3 regions of the Qiania dongpingensis genome follow, and region 1 is predicted to be linked to each of the others. Evidence: predicted binding sites of a transcription regulator. Region 1 holds the regulator's gene; each other region holds the start of a gene.
What was found. Region 1 encodes HrcA, which represses chaperone genes, less so after heat shock. Its sites were predicted from a motif close to TGTTAGCACTCNNNNNNNNNGAGTGCTAACA; they were not measured.
Positions count from the first base shown of each region.

Region 2: clpB (ATP-dependent chaperone ClpB) is a predicted target of HrcA. The motif match lies at 1,347-1,377, and genes of this name have one in related genera.
Region 3: H9Q78_RS09380 (Hsp20/alpha crystallin family protein) is a predicted target of HrcA. The motif match lies at 1,522-1,552, and genes of this name have one in related genera.

Region 1 covers NZ_CP060634.1:944,018-947,299, forward strand. The annotation lists gene dnaK (molecular chaperone DnaK) at 1-50, opposite strand, end outside; gene grpE (nucleotide exchange factor GrpE) at 101-727, opposite strand; gene hrcA (heat-inducible transcriptional repressor HrcA) at 779-1,825, opposite strand; gene H9Q78_RS04465 (hypothetical protein) at 2,336-2,557, shown strand; gene hemW (radical SAM family heme chaperone HemW) at 2,932-3,282, opposite strand, start outside.
Region 2 covers NZ_CP060634.1:2,120,763-2,124,044, forward strand. The annotation lists gene H9Q78_RS09865 (LysR family transcriptional regulator) at 1-28, opposite strand, end outside; gene H9Q78_RS14500 (BclA C-terminal domain-containing protein) at 220-903, shown strand; gene H9Q78_RS09875 (acyl carrier protein) at 999-1,256, shown strand; gene clpB (ATP-dependent chaperone ClpB) at 1,437-3,282, shown strand, end outside.
Region 3 covers NZ_CP060634.1:2,008,274-2,011,555, reverse strand. The annotation lists gene H9Q78_RS09385 (hypothetical protein) at 1-854, shown strand, start outside; gene H9Q78_RS09380 (Hsp20/alpha crystallin family protein) at 962-1,411, opposite strand; gene H9Q78_RS09375 (ComEC/Rec2 family competence protein) at 1,630-2,745, opposite strand; gene H9Q78_RS09370 (aldo/keto reductase) at 2,768-3,282, opposite strand, start outside.

The sequences.
Region 1 (3,282 bases):
GCTACGCATGAATTTGTTGTACCTAAGTCAATGCCTATGATTTTTCCCATAATAATTTCCTCCTATATTCTCAAAATGTGTAAACTTCTGTTTCTGTGACTTAATTTGCCACCTTTACCATGCTGTGGCGAACCACGCTGTCCCGGTATAGATAGCCCTTCTGGAATTCTTCAACGATGATATTCTCACCGCTCTCCTCATCCTCCACATGCATCACGGCATTGTGGAAATCCGGGTTGAACTCCTGCCCTACCGCATCTATGGCCTTCACATCCATAGACTCAAGGGTCGTAAGAAGCTGCTTATATATTTTATCCATCCCCTCTGCAAAAGGAGTCTGGGCTTCTTTTTCACTAAGCGTCGCCATACCACGCTCGAAATTATCCACCACGGGAAGGATCTTCTCAATCACGCTTTTGGCTCCGATCTCATACATGGCCGCTTTCTCTTTTTCCGTCCTTTTCCGGAAATTTTCAAATTCCGCCATGGAACGCTTCAGCCTGTCATTCAATTCTTCTATCTGAACATCTTTTTTATCTTTCTTTTCTTTCTTTTTGAAAAATCCCTTTTTCTCCGGCTCTTCTTTTTCTTCTCCGGCTTCTTTTTCCTGCCCGCCTGCCTGCGTCTCTCCGCTCCCGGCTTCCTGCCTTTGGCTGCCTTCTCCGTCACAATTCAGAACCGCTTCTTCCAGAGTATCCTCCGCTGAATCTGATTCCAAATCTTCCATCATTTCTTCTGTATAGTTCTTATCTGTATCCGACACGTTGATTCCGCCTTTCTATTCCTCTTTTTTGAACATGGTATCCAATTGGCTCATAACCGTATGAAGCGTGGAAACGACTTTTTCATAATCCATCCGCTTCGGTCCCACAATACCGATGGTCCCCTGCAGGCCTTCTCCCAAGTCATATGTGGCTGTGACCACACTGCAGTCCTTCATGCTCTGCACCGGCGTTTCATTTCCGATATAGACCTGTATGCCCTGCTTCCCGTCCTCGTTCAGCTTATCTGTAAGAAGATTGGTGAGCTGTTCCTTCTCTTCAAATACCTGGATGATCTCCCTCGCCTTGCTGCTGTCTGATAGCTCCGGATATTTGAAAATATTGGTGGCGCCGCTGGTATATATCTGAAGGTCTTCCTCATCCACCCGGATGGCTTCCGCAACTGCGTCGAGGACCTTCCCTACTACATCAGTATGAGTACCTGCCTGTTCTTTTAATTTTGTAATTATTCCCAGATTGATCTCTTCTATGGTCAGTCCATTCAGATTGGTATTCAGCATCAGATTCAGGGAAAAGAGGTCTTCCTCTGTTACAACCTCATCCACATCAAAAATAGAATTCTTTATGATGTTTCCCTCTACCACAATAACAGCCAGAATCTTATGCTCTTCCACCCGGGACAGCTGAATGAATTTCACCTTGTTCCGGTTATACCTCGGAGCCGAGATCAAAGAAGCATAATTCGTATTGGCTGCCATAAGCTTTGCCATTTGCTTCAGGACCTGCTCCATCCTGTCCATACGTTCCACGAGGAAATCTTGTGTTCCGGCTACTTCGTGCTCCGGCTCATGCAAGGCATCTCCGAGCATCTGATCCACATAAAGGCGATAGCCTCTGTCTGTAGGAATCCTGCCCGCCGAAGTATGGGGCTGAACAATGAGTCCCAGTTCCTCCAAATCCGCCATTTCATTCCGGATAGTGGCCGAACTCAGCTGCAAATCTGAATATTTGGAAATAGTGCGTGAGCCGACCGGTTCGCCGGTCTCCTGGTAGTTGCGGATGATGGCATTCAGAATCTTTTTCTTCCGTTCATCCAATTCCATCCCTCACGCCTCCCATCTCTTGTTAGCACTCAACTTGATAGAGTGCTAATATTCATAACAATAAGATAGCACTACCATTTCACTTTGTCAACATCTTTTTTAGAAATTCACATTTCCTTCATAATAGGCAAATTGCCAGTGGTCTCTTAAATGATACCTTTTAAACAAACTTTTCTCCATAGCCAGATGAGACAGGAGGAAATCCGATTCCATCCAGGCGGCTCGCTGGCAGCCGTAACCAGAATTTTTACGGTCTCCAGTCGGTCCTTTCCAACTGACATGGATAAACCTTAATTTTTCCATGTCAGATTCCAACAAAAATCCGCATGATATGCGATTTTTGCCTCCCTGCGTCCGAGAAAATTTTGCTAACGCCTTTGCGGCGCTCGCTTTACGATGGAATCCGATTGTTCCTCCCGCTCCTCCTCCCGCACCAATGTATCTTCCGTTTGCCTCAAAAGCTATTGGGGCGGACAACCGCAGCCCGTTGCCGTAAGGCGCGCGGGCCGTGTGGATATCCGATCCTTTTCTGGAATCAAGGGAGCGGAAGTCGTCCGAAAAGGTGCGGCAGAAAGAATACCGGCAGAAAGATTCCGGGCCGGCCTAAAGGTGAGCGCCGCAGGGCAGAGGCTGGTGTTCCCCAGGCGGAGGGAGGCAGAAACGAAAAATACCGATTTCGTTTCTGAGCGAACCGGAGGCGGGAAATCATCCGGATTACCCGCCGACATGTGAGCGGTACTCCTGAAGCGGGGATAAAGCGGCCCCTGCATCGCCAGCGAGCCGAAATCGTGACGGCCCGGAACTTCTGCCGGTATTCTATCGGAGCTTAGTCGGAGCTGACTAAAAATGATTCCAAAAAGTAATTTGTATTATTCCCTAAGACATCCGATTCTCTATAAAGAAAGCGGCGTATCTTTTCCCACAATGGGGAGACTTGATACGCCCGGCCGCAGGATTGTTATAATTTCAGCCAAAATATTGATGGAACTCTTTCATTTCCACAAGTATGATAATACTTGTAAAAGATATTGCCAACCTCTTTTACCCCACCAACTCTCACGCGGGAAAGCCTCGACCCTTTCCCGCATACTTTTTTCCATCTCTTTTCACAGCAGAAAATCTGCGAGCACATAATTGCTCACGTCGATTCCGGCATCGGTCAGCTTCCATGACGCCCGTATTCCGTCCCATTCCATCAATCCATTCCGCTCCATCTTTTCCAAGATCGGTCCATATATTTCTCTCATGGACACTCCAAACCGTTCCATAAATCTTTTCTCGGAAACTCCGCACATCATCCGAAGTCCCAAAAACATGAATTCCTCCATCGCCCGGTCCTTGGTGACGATCTCTTCCTCTCTGCGGACCGTCCTCAGAGCCGGCTCGATATCCCGGTTCTTTTCCAGTTCCGCCATGGCCTCCGTATATACTTTACGGTCCTCACAATTGATGAAACG
Region 2 (3,282 bases), 1.2 Mb from region 1:
TAAAATAAACAAGCTGATAAAGTTCCATACTACTACCTCCACAATAAAACAGACAGCACTTTCCGTAATTATATCCCTAAAAAACAGAAGATGTCAATAAAACGTGAAAAAGGTCGGATAAATAACACAGGGCAGGGAGAAAGAAGAACAGTTTGGGTGAAACCGCGTAAACTATATCAGAACCATAAAATCACAGCAAATATTTGAGGAGATGATTAAATGCGAAATAATGATATAGAATTAAACACGGAATCCTGCTGCAGAGGTAACCGGTGCAGGCCGTGCCCGCCGCCATGTCCTCCGCCATGCCCGCCAGGCTGTAAGGGAGACCAGGGAGAACCAGGACCGGCAGGCCCCCAAGGAGAACCAGGACCGGCAGGTCCCCAAGGAGAACCAGGACCGGCAGGTCCCCAGGGAGAACCAGGACCAGCAGGTCCCCAGGGAGAACCGGGACCGGCAGGCCCCCAGGGAGGAAATGGCTCTGCAGGCGCTCTGGCTTATGGATCTTTAAGAGGGATTAGCATAGAGATACCTGGGAGAGTACCTACACCTGTTCCATTTAGTTTAGCTGGGCCTTTATCCAATATGTCTGTTGATCAGTCGGGTAATAATTTAATAGTGAATGAAACCGGTGTTTATCAAATAACGATTTCTATTAATGCGGAAGCCACTGTTGATCCAGACGCCGCTCAACCTTATATAAATGCATTTGTGACGGTCAATGGGATGCCAATCTTTGACGATATTACTTCTTATTTTAATATAACTAATAGAAGCAGTTCATCATTTATTGTTCAAAGTTCCTTAACAGCAGGTGATGAAATAGGAGTAAGCGCAAGTACAAACTTTTTAACACTAGGGTATATGAATCGTTCTTTAACCGTTATTCAAATAAGCCGCTGAATCTTGACTATGTAATATAACGATTCCCTTTTCCCAGTCTGGCGGTTTTCAAAAATAACGTTCTTTAAAATTTGAAAGCGGAGGTAAAACGGGTTATGGAAGTATGGAATATCATTACACAAAAGATAGAAGATATCAAAGATGTAACTGTTCCCATTACCCGGGAATCTCATCTATATACGGATTTAGGCTTTGACTCGCTCGCTTTTGTCAGCCTGCTTTTCAGGTTGGAAGAAGATTTTCAGATATCCTTCGGGATAACGGAGATAGAACAATGTCTGCAGGCAGGAAGGCTGTCTGAGCTGATGGAATCCAAGATAAGAGAACGCGAAAGAGTGCGGAGGAGACCATGAAGCTGCTTATAACACCGCCGCCTTCCTGCCGGACGGTGGTGCATACAGCGGCGCTTTCTGGGGGACCATTATGGCAGAGATGAAAATAAAAATTAGCACTCTCCTATTGACAGTGCTAAAAATAAGTGTTATAGTACGAATATAACAAAGAAATGGGAAAGTACACAAGGAGGTGTCCTTATGAATATCAATAAATTTACACAGAATTCTCTGCAGGCAGTTCAGAATTGCGAGAAACTGGCTTATGAATATGGAAATCAGGAGATTGATCAGGAGCATTTGCTCTCCAGCCTGCTGTCCCTGGACGACAGCCTGATCAAGAAGCTGATCGTTAAGATGGAGATTCAGCCGGAATATTTTGTAAACCGGGTGGATGAGGCGCTGAATAAGAAGGTCAAAGTATCTGGAGACTCAAAACTTTATGTCAGCAGCGACCTGAACAAGGTTCTTGTCAACGCGGAAGATGAGGCAAAACAGATGGGAGACGAATATGTATCGGTCGAGCATCTGTTTCTGGCGCTGCTTAAATATCCAAATTCCGCGATGAAGGCATTGTTTAAGGAATTCGGGATTACCAGAGATCGTTTTCTGCAGGCCCTTACCACAGTGAGAGGAAACCAGAGAGTGACCAGTGACAATCCGGAGGCCACTTATGATACGCTGGCTAAATACGGAACGGATCTGGTAGAAAGAGCCAGGAATCAGGAGATGGATCCGGTCATCGGACGGGACACAGAGATACGGAATATCATTCGGATCCTGTCCCGGAAGACAAAAAACAACCCGGTACTCATCGGAGAACCTGGCGTCGGCAAGACTGCCGTAGTCGAGGGGCTGGCTCAGAGGATCGTCCGGGGTGACGTGCCGGAGGGGCTGAAGGACAAGATCGTGTTTTCCCTGGACATGGGAGCTCTGGTGGCAGGAGCGAAGTACAGGGGGGAATTCGAAGAGCGGCTCAAGGCTGTCTTGGAAGAGGTGAAGAAGAGTGAAGGAAAGATCCTTCTGTTTGTGGATGAGCTCCACACCATAGTAGGGGCTGGAAAGACAGATGGAGCCATGGACGCGGGGAACATGCTGAAGCCCATGCTGGCGAGAGGAGAGCTGCATTGCATAGGAGCTACGACCCTGGATGAATACCGCAAATATATTGAAAAGGACGCGGCTCTGGAACGGAGGTTCCAGCCGGTTATGGTGGATGAACCTACGGTGGAGGATACGATCTCCATCCTGAGGGGGCTTAAGGACAGATATGAGGTATTCCACGGCGTGAAGATCAACGACGCGGCTTTAGTCAGCGCCGCGATTCTGTCTAATCGCTATATTTCCGACCGGTTCTTGCCAGATAAGGCCATCGACCTGGTGGACGAGGCCTGTGCCCTGATCAAGACGGAGCTGGATTCCATGCCGACGGAGCTGGATGAACTGTCCAGAAAGATCATGCAGCTGGAGATTGAAGAAGCAGCTTTAAAGAAGGAGACGGATAACCTGAGCAAGGACAGGCTGGCGGCCCTTCAGAAGGAGCTGGCAAATTACCGGGAAGAGTTTGGAAAGATGAAAGCCCAGTGGGATAATGAAAAGACCTCCGTGGAGAAGCTCCAGAAGCTGCGTGAGCAGATAGATGAGATCAACAGCCAGATTCAGATAGCCAAACAGAACTATGACCTCAACAAAGCCGCTGAGCTCCAGTACGGCAGACTGCCGGAGCTTACAAAACAGCTGGAGATTGAAGAGGAAAGAGTCAAGGGGCAGGATTTGTCCCTGCTCCATGAAGCGGTGACAGAAGAGGAAATCGCACGGATCATTTCCCGGTGGACGGGGATTCCGGTGGCGAAATTGACGGAAAGTGAAAGAAACAAGACGCTGCACCTGGATGACGAGCTGCATAAGAGGGTGATCGGACAGAACGAAGGCGTCACGAAGGTGACGGAGGCGATAATCCGTTCCAAGGCAGGTATCAAGGACCCGACGAAACCCATCGGTTCCTTCCTGTTCCTGGGGCCCACCGGCGTCGGCAAGACTGAGCTTG
Region 3 (3,282 bases), 1.1 Mb from region 1:
ACAATACTCATCTGGGCACTTATGACTATGGAGGCTTCTACGGGCTCCCAAAAAACACACTGGATACAGCGGTCATAGGGGACAGCAACGCTTCTGAAGGCATCGTAGTGCCGCAGCTGTGGGGAAACTACGGCTATACCTGTTATACCTCCGGCGGCGCCTGGCATGACGCCAGCCAGTCTTATCGGGCATTAAAAGAAATTCTCTCCTGTCAAAAGCCAAAGCTTGTCATTCTGGAAACCGATACGCTTTATCAGGGACGCGGTATTGCAGCCGCTGAGAATTCCCTGAAGACCATGCTGGAATCATGGTTTCCCTCCATTCGGTTTCATAACCGCTTTAAAGATCTGAAAGTCCAAGATTTCTTTTCTCCAAAAGACTATTCTTGGGTCCCCGAAATGCACGGCTACTCCTACCGGACAGAGATCACTCCATATTCCGGCGATTACATGGCCGATACGGGAGCGTCCGCTCCGCTGGACCCCACTCAGCTTTTTTATTTGAACCGTATCGTATCGCTCTGCCGGAAGCATGACATAAAGCTTCTGCTTCTCAGCGTTCCATCTCCCAACGGCTGGAGTATGGCTAAGCACAAGGCCGTCTCTGCATTTGCCGCAAGCCATGAAATACCCTTTCTGGATTACAACGCCGCTCTGGAGAACACGGGCATTGACTGGCAGACAGATACCAGGGATGCAACTCACCTGAACTACAGCGGAGCCCGAAAGGTGACCGCTTCGCTCGGAGAGTACCTCTCTCAGAATTACCGGCTGCCAGACCGCCGTGGTCAGGCCGGATATGAAAAATGGCAGGAGGATTATGAAGCCTGCCGGCGGACCGTCCCGGAAAGCTGAAAAAGGTTCCACGGCTCTGACACAGGGCGCGGCAAAACAGGAGGCCCCATCCGTTTCTTCCGGAAGGGGCCTCCTGTTCTTGTATCTATGTTAAGAGGAATGGAGCATTATCCCTCGATGGCAATATAACCTTTTTTCTCTTCAATGGCCTCATTCTTTTTCGGCACGGAAAGCTTCAAGATCCCGTCTTCAAATCTGGCCTGAATATCTTCCTCTTTTACCCTGTCTCCCACATAAAAGCTTCTGGAGCAGCTGCCCGCATAGCGTTCGCGTCGGATATATTTCCCTTCTTTATCCTTTTCCTCTTTGTCCAAGCCTTTTACCGCCTGAATCGTCAGATAACCATTTTCCAGGGTAGCCGACACATCTTCTTTCTTAAATCCCGGCAGATCGATCGCTACCTCGTAGCTGCCGTCTGTTTCCTTCACATCTGTCTTCATCAGATTTTTTTCGTTCTTCCCATACAGAGGACTGCGCCTTCCAAAGAAATCGTTTCCCCAAGGAAAATCCATCATTTCATCAAATAAATTTTCTCCAAAAATACTAGGCATCAACATAATTCATTCCTCCATTCTTTTCTATGTCATGGTGTTCTTACATCAACGGTATTGGAACATCTGGAAGTTTTTTTCTGTTCCTTATGTTCTATGTGTAATATAACACTTATTATTAGCGCTGTCAACCGTCGAGTGCTGATTTCACAAAAAGTTCACAAAAAAACCTCAGCGACTAAAATAGAGTCATCACTGAGGTTTTCATAATTAAAGAGGAATGTTCATGGCCTGCAGTTCCCGCATGGGCTGTATCCCTCGTCCAGGACCTCCTGCCGGCTTCCCACAAAAGACCTCTTGTTTTTCTCCTTCATGTCCTTCACGCTGCCGCAGTCCGGCAAATGAAACTTCTTCGTGTTAGTATTCAGGATATATTCCCTTGTCTCTTCACCGGCTGCACCCGCCTGATTCGCATCTGTCTCTGCCTTATCCGGCTTCTGATCAAATATGATTTCTCTCCCGTCGCTGCGGGCAATAAGCGTCCCCTGAATATCCGTCCGGTAAACCTCTGCCCCCTGCTCGGAAAGCCTCTCAAGCACCGCTTCTTTGGGATGTCCATAGGAATTCCCGGAACCGCAGCTGATAACTGCTGCCGAAGGGGCCACCGCTTCTAAAAAGGCTTCTGTAGTTGCGGTATCCGAGCCATGATGATTGACCAGATATACATCCGCCTCCACATCGACCCCTTCTTCCAGCACGTCTGTTTCCGAAGCTTCTCCCATATCTCCCCCGAAGAAAAATTTATTGCTCCCGGCAGACACCACGGCGCTGACGGAATTGTCATTCTCATCTTCATAGTCATATTTGACCGGGCCGGTAATCCGGATGAGAGCGGAGCCAAACGTGTAGGTCTCCCCGATCCGGGGGTGCTGCTCCCGAACGGATCTTTCCTCCATGATCTCCGTATAAGAGCGGTAGAGCTTTGTATCGGCCTCGTAATCCGCGGACAACACCTGATTTACAGAAAACTGGTGAAGCACGCCGATGACGCCGGCCAAATGATCCGCGTCATAATGCGTGATCACGACATAGTCCAATGTTTCTACTCCCTGCTTTTTCAGATAGCTGACCACGAACGACGAATATTCATTGACGCCTCCGTCTATCAGCACATAGTGTCCGTCCGATTCCAAAAGAGCAGCGCTTCCCTGTCCCACGTCCAGGTAGTGGACAGCCAGATCTGCCTCTTCCCGGCTGTCCTGCGCCTGAGCATCCGCCAAGGGGCTTCCTGCGTATGTGGATTCCTGTTTTCCGCAGGCGTTTAACGTGCCAATCAGCAGGATTATGGAAAGGGCCGATAATAAGCCTCTCCAAATTGTTATCCTTCGTTTAGTCCTCATATAGTTCTCTCAATTCTTCTGTCTACTTTTCGTCTTTTCCCACTGCCTCCAGCGCCGTATGGGCCTGTTTGAGCATCTCACGGATTGGAAGATGGTAAGGACAGCGTTCTTCACAGGCTCCGCAGTCCATGCAGGCATCAGCCTTTACGGCCTGGCTGTCGTATCTGGATTTTGACCACGCCGCCAGATCATACCGCCTCAGATACCCGGCAAATAAAAACACATTGGGAATGGCGATTCCTGCCGTACAGGGCGCGCAGTAATTGCAGCGCCGGCAGAACTGAGTCCCCAATTCCTTTTCAAGGGCCGCCATCTCCTCTTTCTCCCGTTCGCTGAAAGGCGCATGGTCATCGGCCGCCGCCGCGTTTTCCTCCACCTCGCTGACCGCGGCCATACCCGGTATCGCCACCGTCACCGCCGGATTCTGTAAGATGAATCTCACAGCCAGAGAACCGTTTTCAACATTTCCGCCTGCCATGGGCTTCATGGCAATAAAGCCAATGTTCTTCTCCTGACAAAGGCGGATATATTCCTCTC